One region of the Chromobacterium sp. IIBBL 290-4 genome, then DNA from elsewhere that is predicted to be linked to it. Evidence: predicted binding sites of a transcription regulator. Region 1 holds the regulator's gene; each other region holds the start of a gene.

Region 1 (4,523 bases):
GCGCAGCACGTCCATCAGATAGGGGCTTTCCAGCGTGCTGCACATCAAGGGCACATTGTGGCTGTGGCAGTAGTCGCGCAGCAGCCGCGGCACGGGCTGGCCGTTGGTCACCATCACCACCGACATGCTCTTGTGGAACAGCTGGTCCAGCGCCGTCTTGGCGGCGGACTGCTCCAGCTTGTTCAAATAGTCCACCTCGGCCAGGCCCAGCACCTGCACCCGGTTGGGGTGGATGAAGTTGAGGTGGCCCACCAGGGCGAGGGTGGGGCGCTGCTCATCGTTGCCGATGACATTGTCGGCGCCGCCTGTGCCGGCCACCCAGGTCAGGTTGAGCTTTTGCTGGTTTTCCTGATACAGCCTGCGTACGGTGATGCTAGGCATTGGGCGTCCACTCGCTGAGCAGCTGATAGAGTTCGTCGCGCATGGTGATGGTCAGCATCTTTTCGCGCATCTGGCGGCTGGAGAACATCTGCGCCAGTTCCGACAGCACTTGCAGATGCAGGTCGGTGGCGTGCTCGGGCACCAGCAGCACGAACAGGCATTGCACGGGCTTGCCGTCCGGCGCGTCGAAGGGGATGGGGGCCTTCAGGCGGATGAATACGCCGGTGGCCTCCTTCAGGCCGCGGGCCCGGCCATGGGGAATGGCCACGCCTTGGCCCAGCCCGGTGGAGCCGAGTTTTTCACGGCTGAACAGGCTGTCGAAGATTTCGCTGCGGGCGATGCCGCGGGTGTTTTCCACCAACAGGCCCACCTGCTCGAACACCCGCTTCTTGCTGGCGACGTCCAGATCCAGCAGCACGTGGTCCGGGGTCAGGATCTTGCCGATGAGGTTCATATCTTTAGTTATGCATGCGGCTTGGGGAGAAAGCTGGAATTCTACGTTGCCTTGATAGTACTGAAAACCGGCAGGCGCAAAGAAAAACGGGAACCGCCTGGTTCCCGTTGCCATTTGAGCCGCCTTACAGCGAGGCTTGCGCCTGGGAGGACTCGCCCGAGCCCACCGCGCGGTGCTCGGTCTGCTTCTCCTTGTGCTTCAGCACTTGGCGATCCAGTTTGTCCATCAACAGGTCGATGGCGGCGTACAGATCGGCTTCGGTGGCCTCGATGTGGATGTCCTTGCCGGACAGGTGTACGTTAACCTCGGCCTTCTGAACCAGCTTGTCCACCGACAGGGTGACGGAGATATCGATCACATTGTCGACGTGTCGGGTAATGCGCTCCAGTTTGCTTTCGATGTATTCGCGCAGCGACGGGGTGACTTCCAGATGCAGACCAGTAACTTTGAGGTTCATACCCTAGCTCCTTCTGGTGTTATCCGCCCGGATGGGTCGCCGGGCGGCTTGGTATTCTGCTGTGGCGCTTTACAGTGTCTTGCGCAGATTCACGGGAGGAATCTGCATGGCTTCACGATACTTGGCTACGGTGCGTCTGGCAACCTGTATTCCCAGCTTGTCCAGCGCATCGGCGATGGCGCTGTCCGACAGCGGCTTGGCCGGATTTTCCGACTCCACCATGCCGCGGATGTGGGCCTTGATCGCCGTGGCGGAGCACTCTCCGCCGCTTTCAGTTTCCAGCGAACTGCCGAAGAAATACTTGAGCTCGAACAAACCTCGCGCGCATAGCAGATACTTCTGGCTGGTCGAGCGCGAGACGGTGGATTCGTGCAGGCCGATTTCTTCGGCGATGTCGCGCAGGATCAGCGGGCGCATCGCCACTTCGCCATGTTCAAAGAACAATTGTTGACGTTCAACAATAGCTTCCGCCACTTTCAGGATGGTGTCAAACCGCTGTTGAATGTTTTTCACCAGCCAGCGCGCCTCCTGAAGCCGCCCCGACATTTCGCCGTTCTGGCCGCGGTTGTCGGCCAGCATGCGCTCATACAGCCCGTTGACGCGCAGCTTGGGCATGGCGGCGCGGTTGAGTTCGGCCACCCAGCGGCCGCGGCGTTTGCGCACGCTGATGTCGGGAATCACGTAATGGACCTCGCCCTCGACGAAGCCGGCGGCCGGGCGGGGATTGAGGCTGGCGATCTGCGTTTGCGCTTCGCGCAGCTGATCGTCGCCGCAGCCCAGCGTTTTTTTCAAGCGGGCGTAGTCGCGGTTGCCCAGCAGCGCGAGATGCTCGCGGACGATAGTCAGCGCCAGGGCGTGTCCCGGTTCTTGGCCGGGACGGCGCAGCAGCTGCAGCTCCAGCGCCTCGGCCAGCGAGCGCGCGCCCACGCCGGCGGGGTCGAACTGCTGCAGCAGGCGCAGTCCCACCGCCAGCTCGTCGCTGTCCAGCTCCAGCTCCAGCGGGATATTGCTGGCCAGCTCTTCCAGCTGCACCGGCAGATAGCCGTCATCGTCCAACTCTTCGATCAGCAGGCGCATGATGGCCCGATCGCGATCCGAGAGCGCCACCTCGCCCAACTGCGCCAGCAGATGCTCGCGCAGGGTGACCTGGCACGGCACGTTCAGCATGGGGTCGAAGTCGTCGTCGCCGGCGGCGCGGCTGCCGCCGCCCCATTCCAGCAATTCGCCGCCATCGCCGTCTCGCGCATCGTCCGCCGCGCTTTCCGCCGGCGCGTCTTCCCGGTCGGAGGGGCTATCGGCTTCGCGCGGCTCGTCGCTGTGCTCCAGCAAGGGGTTGTCGAGCAGAAAACGCTCGACTTCCGCTTGCAGATCCAGCGTGGAGAGCTGCAGCAATTTGATCGATTGTTGCAGTTGGGGCGTCAGCGTCAGCTGCTGGGAAACTTTGAGCTGGAGGGCCTGTTTCATTGCTTACAGATGGAAGTGTTCGCCGAGGTAGACCTCGCGCACTCTCTCGTTATTGACCAGTTCTTCGGGTTCGCCGGAAGCCAGCACCGAGCCGTCGCTGATGATGTAGGCGCGGTCGCAGATGCGCAGCGTTTCGCGGACGTTGTGGTCGGTGATCAGCACGCCGATGCCGCGGCCCTTGAGGAAGGAGATGATCTTCTGGATGTCGATCACCGCGATCGGGTCCACGCCGGCGAACGGCTCGTCCAGCAGGATGAAGCGCGGACGGGTGGCCAGCACGCGGGCGATCTCCACGCGGCGGCGCTCGCCGCCGGACAGCGACAAGGCATTGCTGTCGCGCAAGTGGGCGATGTTGAGGTCGTCCAGCAGCAGGTCCAGCTCTTTTTCCAGCTGTTTGCCCTTGCGGCCAGAAATCTCCAGGATGGCGGCGATGTTCTCTTCCACCGTCATGCGGCGGAAGATGGAAGCTTCTTGCGGCAAATAGCCCAGGCCCATCTGCGCGCGCTGGTGGATGGCGTAGTGGGTGATGCTTTCGCCGTCGAGCTGGATTTCGCCGTCGTCGGCGCCGATCAGGCCGACGATCATGTAGAAGCTGGTGGTTTTGCCGGCGCCGTTGGGGCCGAGCAGGCCGACGACTTCGCCGCTGGAGATCTGCAGCGAGACGTCTTTGACCACGGTGCGCTTCTTGAAGCGCTTTTTCAGGTGGGCGACGGAGAGGGTGCTGGGCTTCATGGTCATGGCTTGGCGCTCCCTGCCGCCGGCTTGCTGGCAGCGGCGGGCTGGGAGGCGGTTTTCTTCGGCTGGATGATCACGGTGGTGCGGCCTTGCGCGCCGGCCGCCGCGCCGCCGCCGACCACTTCATAGGTTTGATCCAGCGTGTTGTAGCGGATGATCGTGCCGATGGAGAGGTCGCCATTGCGCTTGACGCGGGCATTGCCGGTCAGCACCGCCAGGTTCTTGGCGCTGTCGTAATCCAGCTGGCTGGTTTGGCCTTCCACCCAGCCTTGGTTGTTATCCATCTTTTGACGGAAAGTCACGATGCGGCCGGTGGCGTGCAGCGTCTGATTGCCGGCCTTGTCTTGGGTGACGACTAATCTGTCGGAGTTCAGGCGCAAGGTGCCTTGCACCACCACCACATTGCCGGAGCAGGTGGACACGCCCTTGATCTGATCCATTACGCAGCCGTTGTCGCTGGTGATTTCCACTGGTTTGTCGCGGTCGGCCAGCTCGGCGTGCGCCAAAGCGGAAGCGGCCAGCAGCAGGCTGGCCAGCAGAGTGCGGGTGTTATTTGGCATAGATGATCTTGGTCTTGGAGAGCAGATTGAGCAGGCCCAATTGCTGTTGATAAACGAACCCGATGGAGTGGGCCTCCGATTTTCCTTGGTAGGCCACCGACGGCGCTTGGGAGCTGGCGACATTCTTGGCGGTGTCCACCAGCATGGCGCTGCTCTGCAAGCGGGTTTCCGGCTGTTTGCTGTCGGCGGGCTTGATCAGCGTGACCTTCTTGTCGAAGTACGCTTGCCGGGTTTTGTTGTTGTAGCGGCCGCTGTCGCCGATGACATGGTATTGCATCACGCCTTGCTGATACTGGAACAGCTCGGGGTGTTCGAAGAAAGCGTCCGGCTTGCTGGGGTATTGCCACATTCGGTCCGCGATCATCCGGTCCTGCAGCTTGCCTTGCGGATCGTAGCGGGTGGCGGTGATATGTTCGGCCACGTATTCCGGTTTGTCGGGGTCGAGATCGCGCTTGTGGGTGTCCCAGCGCGA
Region 2 (4,523 bases), 1.0 Mb from region 1:
CAACGCGGCGCGGGGCCCAGCGCGCAGACCGTCGTCAACATCGCCAAGAAGGGCAGATACCACAGCGGGAATTCAAACATGCTGTGCGCCAGCAGGACCATGGCCAGAGCAATCAGCAGAAGATTTTCCGGCGTCTGCCGCCCCTTGCCGAAGAAAGGAAGCAGGCAGAACAGCAGGCCGGCGGCGACCAGCGCCGCGCCAAGCGCGCCCGTTTCCGCCAACAGCTGAAAAACCAGATTATGGCTTTGGGTAAACAGCCGGCTTTCCGGATACAAGGGGAAAGCGCCAAAAGCCTCCAGCCAAACCGATTGCGCCGCGTAGCGCCCTAGCCCCGCGCCCACCCAAGGGTGGGACTGGAACACCAGCCAAGCCTTGCTCCACTCCACACGGCGGCGCGCGCCGAACCCCTCGTCCAGCAAGCGCTCCGAACCGCTCACCGCCTGGATCGGCACGCCCAATTTATTCAGCGCCCAGACGATGTCGCTATTGAATAGCTGCACCAAAGCCAGCAGGAAAACCGAAACAGCCAACGCCGCCGCCATTCGCCTCAAAACCTCATCCGCCGGCGTTCGGCGTATCCAGAACCAGGCCAGCAGACACAATCCCAGGCCATAGGCCAGCGGCAAACGCGCGCCGGACCAGGTGATCATCAAACATAAAATGAAAACCAGCGCGGCGCACCAGACGCCTCCCAGGCTGCGCCGGCCATACAGATAACAGGCCGCCGGCAAGCCCCAAAACAAGTATTGCGCATACTGATTATGCTGCGCCAGATTGCCTATGATCGCCGTCGGCGCGCGGTAGTCGTACAACACCCAGCCCTGGGTCGCCCGCGCCAAATCCAGAGCCTGGATCAGCCCCAGGGCCACTTGCAGGCAATTGCCCAGCAACACCGCGCCGCATAGCTGCATGCAGATGGCGGGCAAGGGCATTTCCACTCGGTTGCCTAGCCATAGCGCCAGCAACATCATCGCCAGCAAGCTGGCCACCGCCTGGCTGCTGCCTTGCGCATTGTCCAGCAACAGCACATTGACGAAAGAAAGATAAAGAGCGGACAAAGCGAGAAATACGGCAAACGCAGGCAAGCTGAGCCCCGTGCTACCCCGTCTCAGCGCAAACGGCGCCACCAGGCCGATAGCCAACACCACCAAGGCATCGGTCCACCAATCCTGCAAAGGCGAATAACGGGCGCAATTCAGAAACGGCAGGGCGAAACACAGCGCGAAAAACGCGAACATCCCGCAGTCCGCCAGCCGGATGCCCTGCCTAATCGCCCGCCCATGCCCTGTCATACCTAAAGCGCCATGCTGTGAGCGACCCACCGGCCCTCCTCTCCCAAATGCAGAGAGGCGCCCTCGCGCCCCTCTTGTCCCATCGTGCTTCCGCGCTTATTGGCGGCAGGTGGTCGGCACCCAGCTTGCGCTAAGCTGATTCCCGGATGCGATCGCGGTGGCGCCGGTGCCGAGATAAGTGCAGGTCCAGGTCAATGAACCGGAAGCGGCGGTTGGCACGATATCCAGCAAGGCGCCGCTTGACACAGCGGAAGTATAGGTGATTTGAATCACGCCGCTGGCCAATACATTCACCCCGGATACGGAAGAGCCCGTAATGGAGGCGGCAAGCCCGTAATTGGAGTTGCCTGCGGCGGCAAAGCCGTTATTGGTGGAGTAATACTCGGTTACCGCCGTCTTGGCCGCATCCGCCAGGGACAAACCTTCCGTTACCTTCGCGCGCTTGGTGTAGTCCTGATAAGTCGGAATCGCGATGGCCGCCAGAATGCCGACAATCGCCACCACGATCATCAGCTCGATCAAGGTAAAACCCTGCTGTTTTCTCGTCTTCATGTGCCGCTCCCAGAGCGCCCGGCGTGGCCGGACTTGGCTGTTCGGTTGATTTATCATTCTCCATGCCGGCCCGCCATCGGCAGCCTGCCTATCTCTGTTTAGCAGGATGCATGCCATCCTGCCAAAACCATCCCATCGGCCATCCAGGAAGAAAGCCTTTGCTCAAAGTAGGCACAAGCTGACGTTTTGCGTCACATCGCCCCGTCTTTGCCGCTGTGCTAGCATCCCCCCACCCCCACCGGAGACCCTGTCCATGAGCAATCAAGATTGGCTGCGACGCAGCTTCGACGCCGTCTGGCATCCCTGCACCCAGATGAAGCGCCACGAGCGGCTGCCCATCGTGCCCATCGCCCGCGGCGAAGGCGCATGGCTGATCGACTTTGACGGCAATCGCTACCTAGACGGTGTCAGCTCGTGGTGGGTCAATCTGTTCGGCCATGGCCATCCGCGCATCCGGCAGGCGATACGGGATCAGTTGGACCAGCTGGAGCATGTGATGCTGGCCGGTTTCACCCACCGCCCGGTGGTGGAGCTATCGGAACGGCTGGCCAAACTATCCGGCCTGGGCCATGCGTTTTATGGCTCGGACGGCGCCAGCGCGACCGAAATCGCGCTGAAGATGAGTTTCCACTATTGGAAAAACAGCGGCCAGCCCGGCAAGACGCGCTTCATCAGCCTGGAGAACAGCTACCACGGCGAAACAGTCGGCGCGCTGGCGGTGACCGACGTGCCGCTGTTTTCCTCCACCTACGCCGACTTGCTGAAACCCGGCCTGCGCGCGCCCAGCCCGGACGCGCGGCTGGCGGCTCCCGGCGAGAGCGCGGCCGATGCCGCGCTGCGCGCCGCCCGCTCGCTGGAAAACCTGCTGGCCAAACACTGCGACCAGATCGCCGCCGTCATCGTCGAGCCGCTGGTGCAGGGCGCCGCCGGCATGGCGATGCATGACCCGGTCTATCTGACCGAACTGCGCCGGCTGTGCGATCAATACCAGGTCCATCTGATCGCCGATGAGATCGCCGTCGGCTTCGGCCGCGCCGGCAGCTTCTTCGCCTATCAGCAAGCCGGCATCACGCCGGATTTTCTGTGCCTGTCCAAGGGCATCACCGGCGGCTTTTTGCCGCTGTCCTGCGTGCTGACCCGCGACGCCGTCTACCAGGCCTTCTATCACGACGATGTGGCGCGCGGCTTCCTGCACTCGCACAGCTACACCGGCAACGCCCTCGCCTGCGCCGCCGCGCTGGCCGTTCTCGACATTTTCGAGGATGAGGACGTATTGGCCGCCAACCGCGTCAAGGCTGAAGAGTGGACGCGCAAGATGCAGCCATTGATCGCCCGCGGCGATGTCCGCCACTTCCGCCACCGCGGCATGATCTGGGCTTTCGATGTCGAAACCGAGCGTTCCGACTTTGCATTGGCCTATTTTTCGGCCATGCTGAAACGCGGATGCCTGTTGCGGCCGATAGGGAAAACGGTCTACTTCATGCCGCCGTACACGCTGAATAATGAAGAGATGGATGGACTGGTGCGGGCAAGCCTGGAGGCGCTGGACGAGGTGCAGTCCTCAGGCCAGAGCGGCCAGGGCGAGGAAACGCCGCTGCCCTGACCTTCTCGCTGGGTCCAGCCGTCCCCGCATGCCGCGACACCGTCTCGGAGCCAGCCTCGGATGCCGCCACTCGCCTTGCCGAAGAAGGATATGGACCCGCAACTCGTAGACACCCAACCGGCCAGCGTGGCGGCATGGCTGGACCGCCTGCCCTATACCGACTTGCCCGAATGCGGCCGCCTGCTCGGCCAGGCGCTCTACCACCTGGGCCGCACGCCGCTGGCCCCGGCGCAGCGCTACAAACTGCTCAAGCTCTATCTCAAGGCACTGGACCGTTATTACCCCTTGCTGGAGCGCGAGACGCTGCACAGCGACATCCTGGCCTCGCCCAAAACCCGGCTGCTGGCCGTGCTCAGCGTCAAATTGTTCGCCAACCTGTTCACCGCCTTCAAGCAGACGCTGAACGACAAGCTTGGCCGGCATAGCCTGATCGAACGCGATCAAACCAAGATAGAACTATTGCTGTACACCATGATGGCGGCCCGCCAGTATCTCAACATCAGCCAGCAGAACTATTGCTCGCTGTCGGATGGCTTCTGGCTGGACTGCCACCAGTTGTACGCCGCGGCGCTGGAGAAGGGCTGGCAGGACAGGGCGCTGGGCCACGACGATACGCTGGCCGTCATCTACCGCCAGATCCTGCTGCTGGGGCTCACCGGCACCAATCGCCTGTCTTGCGACGATATGCAGCTGGCGCGGCAGCTGATCTACGATCTGGCGCGCCAGGTGACGCTGCTGCCGGTGTCGCGGCTGACGGAAAACCTGCACGGCTATTTGCTGGACCCGCTGGAAGACAGCCCGCCGCGCTACCTGCTGGCCACGCCGGGCTCGCTGCACGCCCATTGCTGCATTCTGGAGCTGGGCGGCGCGCTGGACACCATGCGCCACAGCCTGGAACAGTTGCAGAAATCGCCCCCCGGCAGCGCCTTGCCCGGCGTGCATGATGAAATCCAGCTATTGAGCCGCCTGGTGGAGGAATGGCAGAAGCCGCGCCGCCGCCGCCAGCAGCGCGAAAACACCCAGACTGTCATCGAAGTGGTGTCGGGATTGTCCGCCATCTGGCACCGCGCCAATGC
Region 3 (4,523 bases), 3.4 Mb from region 1:
CACCAGCGCCTGGTCGGCGATGCCGTATTTTTGCGCGTCGTCCGGGTGGATCTGCACAAAGCCCGGTTCGTCGGCCAAGGTTTGCAGCGCCGTGCAGTTGCCGGTCATCGAGCGGCAGGAGTAATGCCCCACCTCGCGCACCGTGCATAGGCCCAAGGGATATTCAGCGTCCACTTTCTCCAGCGGCGGCCGCCACTCGGCGGCGAACAGCTTGGCCTTGCCGCTGGGCGTGTCGAACTGATAGCCCGCGTACAGCCACGGCGTGCCGGGGTGGCCTTCGCTGGGGCAGGGCCACTGCACATAGCCGAGGCCGGCCATCTTGTCATAGCTGGCGCCGGCATACAGATGGCACAGGCCGCGCAGCTCATCCCAAATCTGCTGGGCGTTGTCGTAATGCATGGGGTAGCCCATGGCCGTGGCGATCAGGCTGTAGATTTCCCAGTCATCCTTGACGTCGGCCGGCGCCTCTATCGCCTTGTAGCAACGCTGGAAGCCGCGATCGGCGCTGGAGAACACGTTTTCATGCTCGCCCCAAGAGGTGGCGGGCAGGATCACGTCGGCCGCCATCGCCGTCTTGGTCATGAAAATGTCCTGCACCACGATCAGGTCCAGCTTTTCAAAGGCGCGGCGCATCATGCCCAGGTCGGGCTCGGTTTGCAGCGGGTCTTCGCCGAAGATGTAATACGCCTTCAGCGTGCCGGCTTCGATGCGGTGCGCCGCCTCGGTGATGCTGCAGCCCTTCTCGGCCGGCAGGCTGTCCACGCCCCAGGCCTGGGCGAAGCGCGCGCGCGCATCGGCGTCGCTGACGTCGTAATAACCCGGCAGCGTGTTGGGCAGCGCGCCCATATCGCAAGCGCCCTGCACATTGTTCTGGCCGCGCACCGGGCCGACGCCGACATTCGGCCGCCCCAGATTGCCGGTCAGCGTGGCGAGGCTGGACAAGCCCTTGACCACGTCCACCGCCTGGCCCCACTGGGTCACGCCCATGCCCCACAAAATGGTGGCGCTGGGCGCGGCGGCATACATGCGGATGGCCTGGCGGATCAGCTCAGGCCGCAGCCCGGTGATCTCGGCCGCGTATTCCGGCGTGTACTTGGCGACGGCGGCCTTGTACTCCTCGAAACCCTCGGCGTGCTCGGCGATAAAGTCCGGCTTATACAGACCTTCGCTGATCAGCACATTGGCGAAGGCATTGACCAGCGCCATATTGGAGCCGTTGTTCAGCTGCAAATGCAGATCGGCGACGCGCGCGGTTTCTATGTAGCGCGGGTCGCAAACGATGATCTTGGCGCCCTTCTGCTTGGCCTTGAGAATGCGGCGGGCGACGATGGGGTGGGAATCGGCCGCGTTGTAGCCGAACACCAGGATGCAGTCGCTGTCCTCGATCTCGCAGATCGAATTGCTCATCGCGCCATTGCCCAAGGTGGCCATCAGGCCGGCCACCGACGGCCCGTGGCAGACGCGGGCGCAGCAGTCGATATTATTGGTGCCGATCACCGCGCGGGCGAACTTCTGCGCGATGTAGTTGGATTCGTTGCCGGTGCCGCGCGAAGAGCCGGTCAGCATGATGGCGTCCGGGCCGTGCTCGCGCTTGATCTGGCCCAGCTTGCCTGCCACGAAGGCCACCGCCTCGTCCCAGCTGACGCGCTCGAATTGGCCGCCGCGCTGGCGGCGTATCATCGGATGACGCAAGCGCGGCGTCAGCAGCTTGGTGTCGTTCAGGAAGTCCCAGCCGTAATAGCCCTTCAAACACAGCTCGCCCTGATTGGTGACGCCGTCCGCGCCTTCCGCGCCGACGATCTTGCCGTTTTCCACCAAGAGATTGAGCTTGCAGCCCGAACCGCAGTACGGGCAAACCGAAATTACCTTCTCCATTTTTCCTGTCCTTTTGCGCGATGCGTTCGATCAGAGCGGCAGCGCCGGCGTGTCCAGCGCGGCTTGCTGCCGGCGTTTTTTCATGGCGGCCTCCAGCGCCTGCGGCTCCACCATGCGCAAGGCCTTGGTGGGACAGGTGGCGATGCAGGCCGGTCCGGCCGGCTTGCCCGCGCACAGATCGCACTTCAGCGCCTTGGCCTTGAGCTGGCGCGTGGAGAAGCTGCCCGGCTGCGGCCGTTGCGGCTCGGTCACCACCTGCATCGCGCCGTAAGGACAGGCCACCATGCAGGTCTTGCAGCCCACGCAGCGCTCTTGCAGCACTTGCACGCTATTGCCGGCGTAAACAATCGCCCCGCTTGGACAGGCGTTCAGACAGGGCGCGTCGTCGCACTGCCGGCACAGCACCGGCGTGCTGATGCGCGCGCTCTTGATCACCGTCAGCCGGGGGTGAAAGGTATCCGGCGACAATGGTTCGCCGGGATGGGGCGCATGGGCCAGGGCGCACGCCACTTCGCAGGTGCGGCAGCCTATGCAGTTTTGGGGTTCAGCGATGATGAACCGATTCATTTCAACCTCCTCAAGCGGCGGCGGCCGCCCGAATGTCGATAGCAGGACTCGCTTCGATATTGCATAAGCCGTGCCAGCCCGGATGCCGCGCAGCAAGCGGCTGATTCGGAAAGAGAAAGCGGCATCGCCCAGCTGTCGCGCCCGGTGTCGACGCCAGACGCGCCGCGACGCCATCGACAAAAGTGTCGACGCCTCGACACCGCGACGGCCTCGCGAGAGCAAGCCTGCAGCCGCGCCCCGCATAGCGCATCCAGGAGAAAAAACCGTGCATGAACTGACACTTGCGGAAAACGTGGTCCACATCGCCGAGGCCGCCGCGCGCCGCGCCGGCGCCCGCCGCGTCACCCGCGTCCGCCTGGCATTGGGTTTGCTAGCCCATGTAGAGACAGACACCCTGCTGTATTGCTGCCAGCTGGCGGCGCGCGGCAGCCTGGCCGAGGACGCCGAGTTCCAGGCCGAGCGCCGCCCCGCCCTGGCCCATTGCGGAGATTGCGGCTGCGAGGCCGAGCTAAGCGCGCTGCCGGCCTGCTGCCCGCGCTGCGACGGCGAAAACCTCAGTTTGGAAGGCGGCGATGAAATGCGGGTGATCGATATCGGAATCAGCTAGGAGGCAAGCATCATGTGCACCACTTGCGGCTGCGGCCACGGACAACTACGCATCAACGGCAAACGCCGCCACGAACACTCGCATGCCGCGCCGCGGAACGGCTACCGCGTGTCCGGCCCGGCATCCGGCCCGCTGGACGCGGTCCATGCGCCCGACACGCCAACTGAACGCATCATCGCCATCGAGCAGGACATCCTCTCCGACAACAATGCCCGCGCCGCGCGCAACCGCCGCCTGTTGGCGGAGCGCGGCATCTTCGCGCTCAATCTGGTGTCCAGCCCCGGCTCCGGCAAAACCAGCCTGCTGGCCGACACCATAGTCCGCTGGGCCGGACGCGCGCCGCTGGCGGTAGTGGAAGGCGACCAGCAAACCGCCAACGACGCCGAACGCATCCGCGCCGCCGGCGCGCCGGCGGTGCAGATCAACACCGGCAAGGGCTGCCATCTGGACGCCCGCATGGTGGCCGAGGCGCTGGCGCAATTGCGGCAAGACCAGGCCATGCCGGACGGCGGCCTGCTGCTGATCGAAAACGTAGGCAATCTGGTCTGCCCCGCCGCCTTCGATCTAGGCGAAGCGCACAAGGTGGCCATCCTGTCTGTGACAGAAGGCGAAGACAAGCCGCTCAAATACCCGGACATGTTCCGCGCGGCGGACCTGTTGATCATCAGCAAGATAGACCTGCTGCCGCACCTCGATTTCGACGTCGCCGCCGCCATCCGCATGGCGCGCCAGGTGCGCCCCGGCCTGCCGGTGATCCAGCTGTCGGTCAAAACCGGCGAAGGCTGCGGCGAATGGCTGGACTGGCTGGCCGCCGGCTGCGGCCTGGAGGGCGCGACATGGCGCGCGAACAACTGACTGTGACCGGCATCGTCCAGGGCGTGGGCTTTCGCCCCTTCGCCTACCGGCTGGCCGGCGAGCTGGACTTGGCCGGCTGGATACGCAACGACGGCGACGGCGTCACGCTGGAACTACAAGGCGGCCGCGCCGAGCTGGATGGTTTCGCCGCACGGCTGCTGGCGGAAAAACCGCCGCTGGCGCGCATAGACCGCATCCAGCGCCGTCCGCTGCCGGATCAAACTGGCAGCAGCGGCTTTGCCATCCGCCAAAGCGCCCAAGGCGGCAGCCGCGCCGCCATCGGCGCCGACAGCTGCGTTTGCGACGCCTGCCTGGCCGAATTGTTCGACCCGGCCAACCGCCGCTACCGCTACCCCTTCATCAATTGCACCGACTGCGGCCCGCGCTACACCCTGGTGAGCAGCCTGCCTTACGACCGCGCCCAAACCAGCATGGCGGCCTTTGGGCAATGCCCGGCCTGCCTGCAGGAGTACAGCGATCCGCGGCATCGCCGCTTCCACGCCGAGCCCAATGCCTGCCCGGACTGCGGCCCGCGGCTGACGCTGCGCGACGTAGACGGCCCGGTGCGGGGAGATCCGCTGCGGGAAACCCTGCGGCGGCTGCTGGCCGGCGGCATCGT
Region 4 (4,523 bases), 2.3 Mb from region 1:
CCTTGCCCCTGGCGGTCGGGGCGGATATACAGATGGTCGAGCAGCCACTCGCCCACTCCCTCTTTCACCACCACGAAGCCGACGCGCTCGCCATCACACACGATATGCCTGGCGCAGGGCGGAACAAAGCCGTCTAAAAAACGAGCGCGGGCCCGCAGCGGGTCGAAGCGGCCTATGCGCTCCAGGCTGGGGCGCATGGCTTCAATTCTCAAGCTCACCAAGGCCTCGGCATCTTGCTCCCTGGCGGGCTCAAAATGAATGGCGGTCATGCGGGATTCCCTTTGCGCCGAGGCGGCGCCAAACCGCACCCGCGGCGCTCAGCTGCCTGGGCATGGCAAAGGCCGGCCATATCGCCCAGGCCATGCAAGCAGCCCCAGCGCGCTCCTTGCGGCGCACCCCTCAAGCCACCGGCCTTGCTCAGGAATGGCCCAGCTCGGACTGCGCCTCCACATTGGCGGCGGCCTCTTCCGGAAACACCTCGCTTTCCAGGCGAGCCAAGCGCGACTCCAGGGCCGCCAACTTCTCGCGCGTGCGGGCCAATACCGCTTGCTGCACATCGAACTCCTCGCGGGTGACCAGATCCATTTTGGCGAAGGTGGACGCCATCATGGCCTTGACGTTCTTTTCAATGTCCTTGGCCGGACTGGCGGCGATGGTTTCGCTGATTTTGGCGCTGATTTCTTCGAACAGTTTCTGGCTCAACATGGTTTCGCTCCTGCGGTGTCTAGACGTCATGCGGAGTGTAGCAAAAACCGCCGTGAAACTCGCGCTTGCCGATCATTACGCTCGCCTCGGCCATCCCGCCTCGCCAGTACGAGAACATGATGCAACGCAAAACGCGCACCAAAGAGGTGCAGACTAGAACAGGCCGGTGCACAAGGAAAGTGCTACAAAGGACAGCCCAACTATTTTTTGCGCTGCACCATACTTCCTAGCGAGTTCTCCCACGCCTGGCACGATTCCTGCGTAAGTCATTTGCACGGAGTCATCCGCCATCGTCCCTACCCAAGGAGCCGCCATGAAACTCGTCACCGCCGTCATCAAGCCGTTCAAGCTGGATGAAGTTCGAGAAGCCCTGTCCGCCATCGGCGTGCAAGGCATCACCGTTTCCGAAGTCAAGGGTTTTGGCCGCCAGAAAGGCCATACCGAGCTGTATCGCGGCGCCGAATACGTCGTCGACTTCCTGCCCAAGGTCAAGCTGGAAATCGCCATCGACGACGCGCTGCTGGACCAAGTGGTGGAAGCCATCGAGAAGTCCGCCCGCACCGGCAAAATCGGCGACGGCAAGATCTTCGTCTACGAGCTGGAGCAAGTGATCCGCATCCGCACCGGCGAGACCGGCGCCGACGCCGTCTGACACGCCGCCGCACACTGGGGAAACCATAATGAAAAAGCAACTCGCTGCACTCGCTGCCGGCCTTTCCGCCCTGTCTCTACCCGTGCTGGCCGACGCGCCCGCGGGACCGGCCGTGGCCGCCGTCAAAGTCATCAACTCCGGCGATACCGCCTGGATGCTGACCTCTACCGCCCTGGTCCTGTTCATGACCATCCCCGGCCTGGCGCTGTTTTACGGCGGCATGGTCCGCAAGAAAAACGTGCTGGCCACCCTGATGCAAAGTTTCGCCATCACCGCGCTGGTGACCGTGCTGTGGGTCGTGGTCGGCTACAGCCTGGCCTTCACCGTGGGCACGCCCTACCTCGGCGATCTGTCCCGCTTTCTGCTGGACGGCATGGTGTTCATGAAAGATGCCGGCAAGCTGGCCGTGCATCCGCTGGCCGGCACCATTCCGGAATCGGTGTTCATGACCTTCCAGATGACCTTCGCCATCATCACCCCGGCGCTGATCACCGGCGCCTTCGCCGAGCGGATGAAGTTCTCCTCGATGCTGGTTTTCATGGCGCTGTGGTCGCTGCTGGTTTACGTACCGGTGGCGCACTGGGTATGGGCGCCGGGCGGCTGGATGGGCGACAAGGGCGTACTGGACTTCGCCGGCGGCACCGTGGTGCACATCAACGCCGGCGTGGCCGGCCTGGTGACCGCGCTGGTATTGGGCAAGCGCGTCGGCTTCGGCAAGGAAGCCATGCCGCCGCATAACCTGATCCTGACCCTGGTTGGCGCGTCCATGCTGTGGGTGGGTTGGTTCGGCTTCAATGCCGGCTCCGCCGGCGCCGCCGACGGCCGCGCCGGGATGGCGATGGTGACCACCCAGGTGGCCACCGCGATGGCCGCGTTGGCCTGGATGTTCGCCGAATGGGCCACCAAGAAGAAGCCGTCGGTGCTGGGCATCGCCTCCGGCGCGGTGGCGGGGCTGGTCGCCATCACCCCGGCAGCCGGCTTTGTAGACGTCAAGGGCGCGCTGATCATCGGCTTGGCCGCCGGCGTGGTGTGTTTCTGGGGCGCCACCGGTCTGAAGCACATGCTGGGCTATGACGACTCGCTGGACGCTTTCGGCGTCCACGGCGTGGGCGGGATTCTGGGCGCGCTGCTGACCGGCGTGTTCGCCGTCAAGGACATCGGCGGCGCCGACGGCAGCCTGGCCACCCAGGCGCTGGGCGTGGGCGTCACCATCGTCTACTGCGGCGTGGTCACCTTCATTCTGCTCAAGCTGGTGGGCGCGGTCCTGGGCCTGCGCGTGGCCGAAGACGAAGAGCGCGAAGGCTTGGACGTAGTGCTGCACGGCGAGCGGGTGGAATAAACCCGCAGCCAGACAAAGTTTGTTGTGTAAGGGACTTTCGGGGCGTTCGCGCCCCGTTTTTTTTGGCTATGTCCCAATAATGTGTTGCAAGGGACGACCCACTGCCTCCTGCAAGCAGTGGCAAGGCTGCATGGTTTGCTGATAGCGCTCCAGCATCCGTCGCCACCCCAGATAGTTTTCAAGGTATTTGGTGGCAACCCCGTGGAATCGAGCCATCCAAAGCTTCAAGCGGCTATGGTAGGCATTCACATGCTGGATATGGAACGCCCCCTCGCGTACCCGCTGTCCCGTCTTGGCATGCACGACTCGATGGGTAATGCCATGCTGCCTGGCAAAGGTCGAGTACACCGCTGCGCCGTCCGAACACAGGATGGCGTCGCTATCCACCAACGGGGCTAAAGCCGCTTCCACATGAGCGCCATTGAGCTTCTTCAACTTGAAGTCCGCTATATGTCCCTCTCGGTCCTGCACCACCATGATGGGAATCTGATCCGGCCCGGTTCCCCGTGTTTGGCTGACGCCACCCCGCTGGCGCGGCGCGCGGGGGAGGCACCGCTGCCCTTTGAATGATTCCAGAATGAAGGTTTCATCTACTTCGACGATGCCTCGGGCTTGCGCCGCCAGATGGTCTGATGCGCGATGCAAGAAGCGATGCCGCCATAGGAAAGCCGTGTTCTTGCTGATGCCGCATGCACGAGCGGCTGCTCGCACGGTCAAGCCATCCTGCAGTGCTTGGGCGTAGCTCAGCCAGCGATCGGCCTTGCGCAATTTGGCTAATGGACTGCCCGACAAGGCATTGCAGGTCCGGTGGCACTGTTTGCAGCGATAACGCCGCAGGCCTCGGCTCCAGCCCCATAACGCCAACTGGTTGGCCTCGGCCTGGCAGTGTGGGCAAGCCGTCAGGTCAGGCAAGGCGTCCTGAATGGCGTCATGGTGAGTGGGATGTTTAAGCGCAGAAGACAGCAAGCTCCTCTGTTTGAGCGTGAGCTGATCCAGTTGGGCAAGAAAACGCTGAAAACTCTGGGCATCCATGGCGCGACTCCCGGTCTGCTACTGTATTCAGCATAGCTCCCAACACGGAATTGGGACATAGCCTTTTTTTTGCCTGCGCGCCAATCAGACGCGCTGCTGGAAGCTGCCGCGCCGGCCAACAAACAGCAGGCAAAGAAAAACCGGCGCGAACGCCGGTTTCTCGCTAGAGCAAGCAAAGCTTACTTGACGATGCGCAGGCTGGGCCTGCCGCTGGGGCGATTCGGATCGGGATCGTTCCCGCCCTGCTCGTCCTTGACGGCCTCTGCCTCGACTGGATGCAAGCCGGCGGACTCCGCCATCGGCTCCACCTCGAAGCCCATGCCCTCGCCGGTTTCGCGGGCGAAGACGGACATCACATTGCCCACCGGCACCCACAGATCGCGCGACACGCCGCCAAAACGGGCGGAGAAGGAAATCCAGTCGTTTTCGATCTGCAGATTCTTGGTGGCCGAGTAGGCGATGTTCAGCACGATTTCGTTGTTCTTGACGAATTCGCGCGGCACATCGGTCTTGTCGTCCACCCAGACCACGATATAGGGCGTATGGCCGTTGTCGCTGCACCATTGATGCAGCGCGCGGATCATATAGGGCTTGGTGCTGGAGCTCATCGCGTTCCCTTACTTGCGCATCGCCTTTTCGGACGGCGTCAGCGAATCAATGAAGGACTGGCGCTGGAAAATGCGCTCGGCGTACTTCAGGATAGGCGCGGCGCTCTTGCCCAGATCGATGTTGTAGTGCTCCAGGCGCCACATCAGCGGCGCGATGGCCACGTCGATCATCGAGAAGTCGTCGCCC

The links. The regulator sigma-54, encoded in region 1, starts transcription at its own class of promoters, with help from an activator protein. The targets are predictions, from matches to a motif close to CTGGCACGCTTCATGCTT.
Region 2: the regulator sigma-54 is predicted to act here: its motif matches at 1,944-1,961, upstream of NKT35_RS04885 (pilin).
Region 3: the regulator sigma-54 is predicted to act here: its motif matches at 2,502-2,519, upstream of NKT35_RS16150 (4Fe-4S dicluster domain-containing protein).
Region 4: the regulator sigma-54 is predicted to act here: its motif matches at 951-968, upstream of glnK (P-II family nitrogen regulator).

The regions. Positions count from the first base shown of each region.
Region 1 covers NZ_CP100128.1:51,844-56,366, reverse strand. Annotated here, with positions in the region: gene hprK (HPr(Ser) kinase/phosphatase) at 1-381, opposite strand, end outside; gene ptsN (PTS IIA-like nitrogen regulatory protein PtsN) at 374-835, opposite strand; gene hpf (ribosome hibernation-promoting factor, HPF/YfiA family) at 960-1,292, opposite strand; gene NKT35_RS00230 (RNA polymerase factor sigma-54) at 1,362-2,756, opposite strand; gene lptB (LPS export ABC transporter ATP-binding protein) at 2,760-3,488, opposite strand; gene lptA (lipopolysaccharide transport periplasmic protein LptA) at 3,491-4,051, opposite strand; gene lptC (LPS export ABC transporter periplasmic protein LptC) at 4,041-4,523, opposite strand, start outside.
Region 2 covers NZ_CP100128.1:1,048,939-1,053,461, forward strand. Annotated here, with positions in the region: gene NKT35_RS04880 (PglL family O-oligosaccharyltransferase) at 1-1,238, opposite strand, end outside; gene NKT35_RS04885 (pilin) at 1,389-1,844, opposite strand; gene NKT35_RS04895 (adenosylmethionine--8-amino-7-oxononanoate transaminase) at 2,098-3,447, shown strand; gene NKT35_RS04900 (cyclic-di-GMP receptor FimW-related protein) at 3,538-4,523, shown strand, end outside.
Region 3 covers NZ_CP100128.1:3,451,708-3,456,230, reverse strand. Annotated here, with positions in the region: gene fdhF (formate dehydrogenase subunit alpha) at 1-1,875, opposite strand, end outside; gene NKT35_RS16150 (4Fe-4S dicluster domain-containing protein) at 1,906-2,442, opposite strand; gene NKT35_RS16145 (hydrogenase maturation nickel metallochaperone HypA) at 2,708-3,049, shown strand; gene hypB (hydrogenase nickel incorporation protein HypB) at 3,062-3,904, shown strand; gene hypF (carbamoyltransferase HypF) at 3,886-4,523, shown strand, end outside.
Region 4 covers NZ_CP100128.1:2,385,042-2,389,564, reverse strand. Annotated here, with positions in the region: gene NKT35_RS10980 (GNAT family N-acetyltransferase) at 1-269, opposite strand, end outside; gene NKT35_RS10975 (accessory factor UbiK family protein) at 418-705, opposite strand; gene glnK (P-II family nitrogen regulator) at 1,019-1,357, shown strand; gene NKT35_RS10965 (ammonium transporter) at 1,386-2,696, shown strand; gene NKT35_RS10960 (IS1595 family transposase) at 2,763-3,728, opposite strand; gene NKT35_RS10955 (ClpXP protease specificity-enhancing factor) at 3,908-4,336, opposite strand; gene NKT35_RS10950 (glutathione S-transferase N-terminal domain-containing protein) at 4,346-4,523, opposite strand, start outside.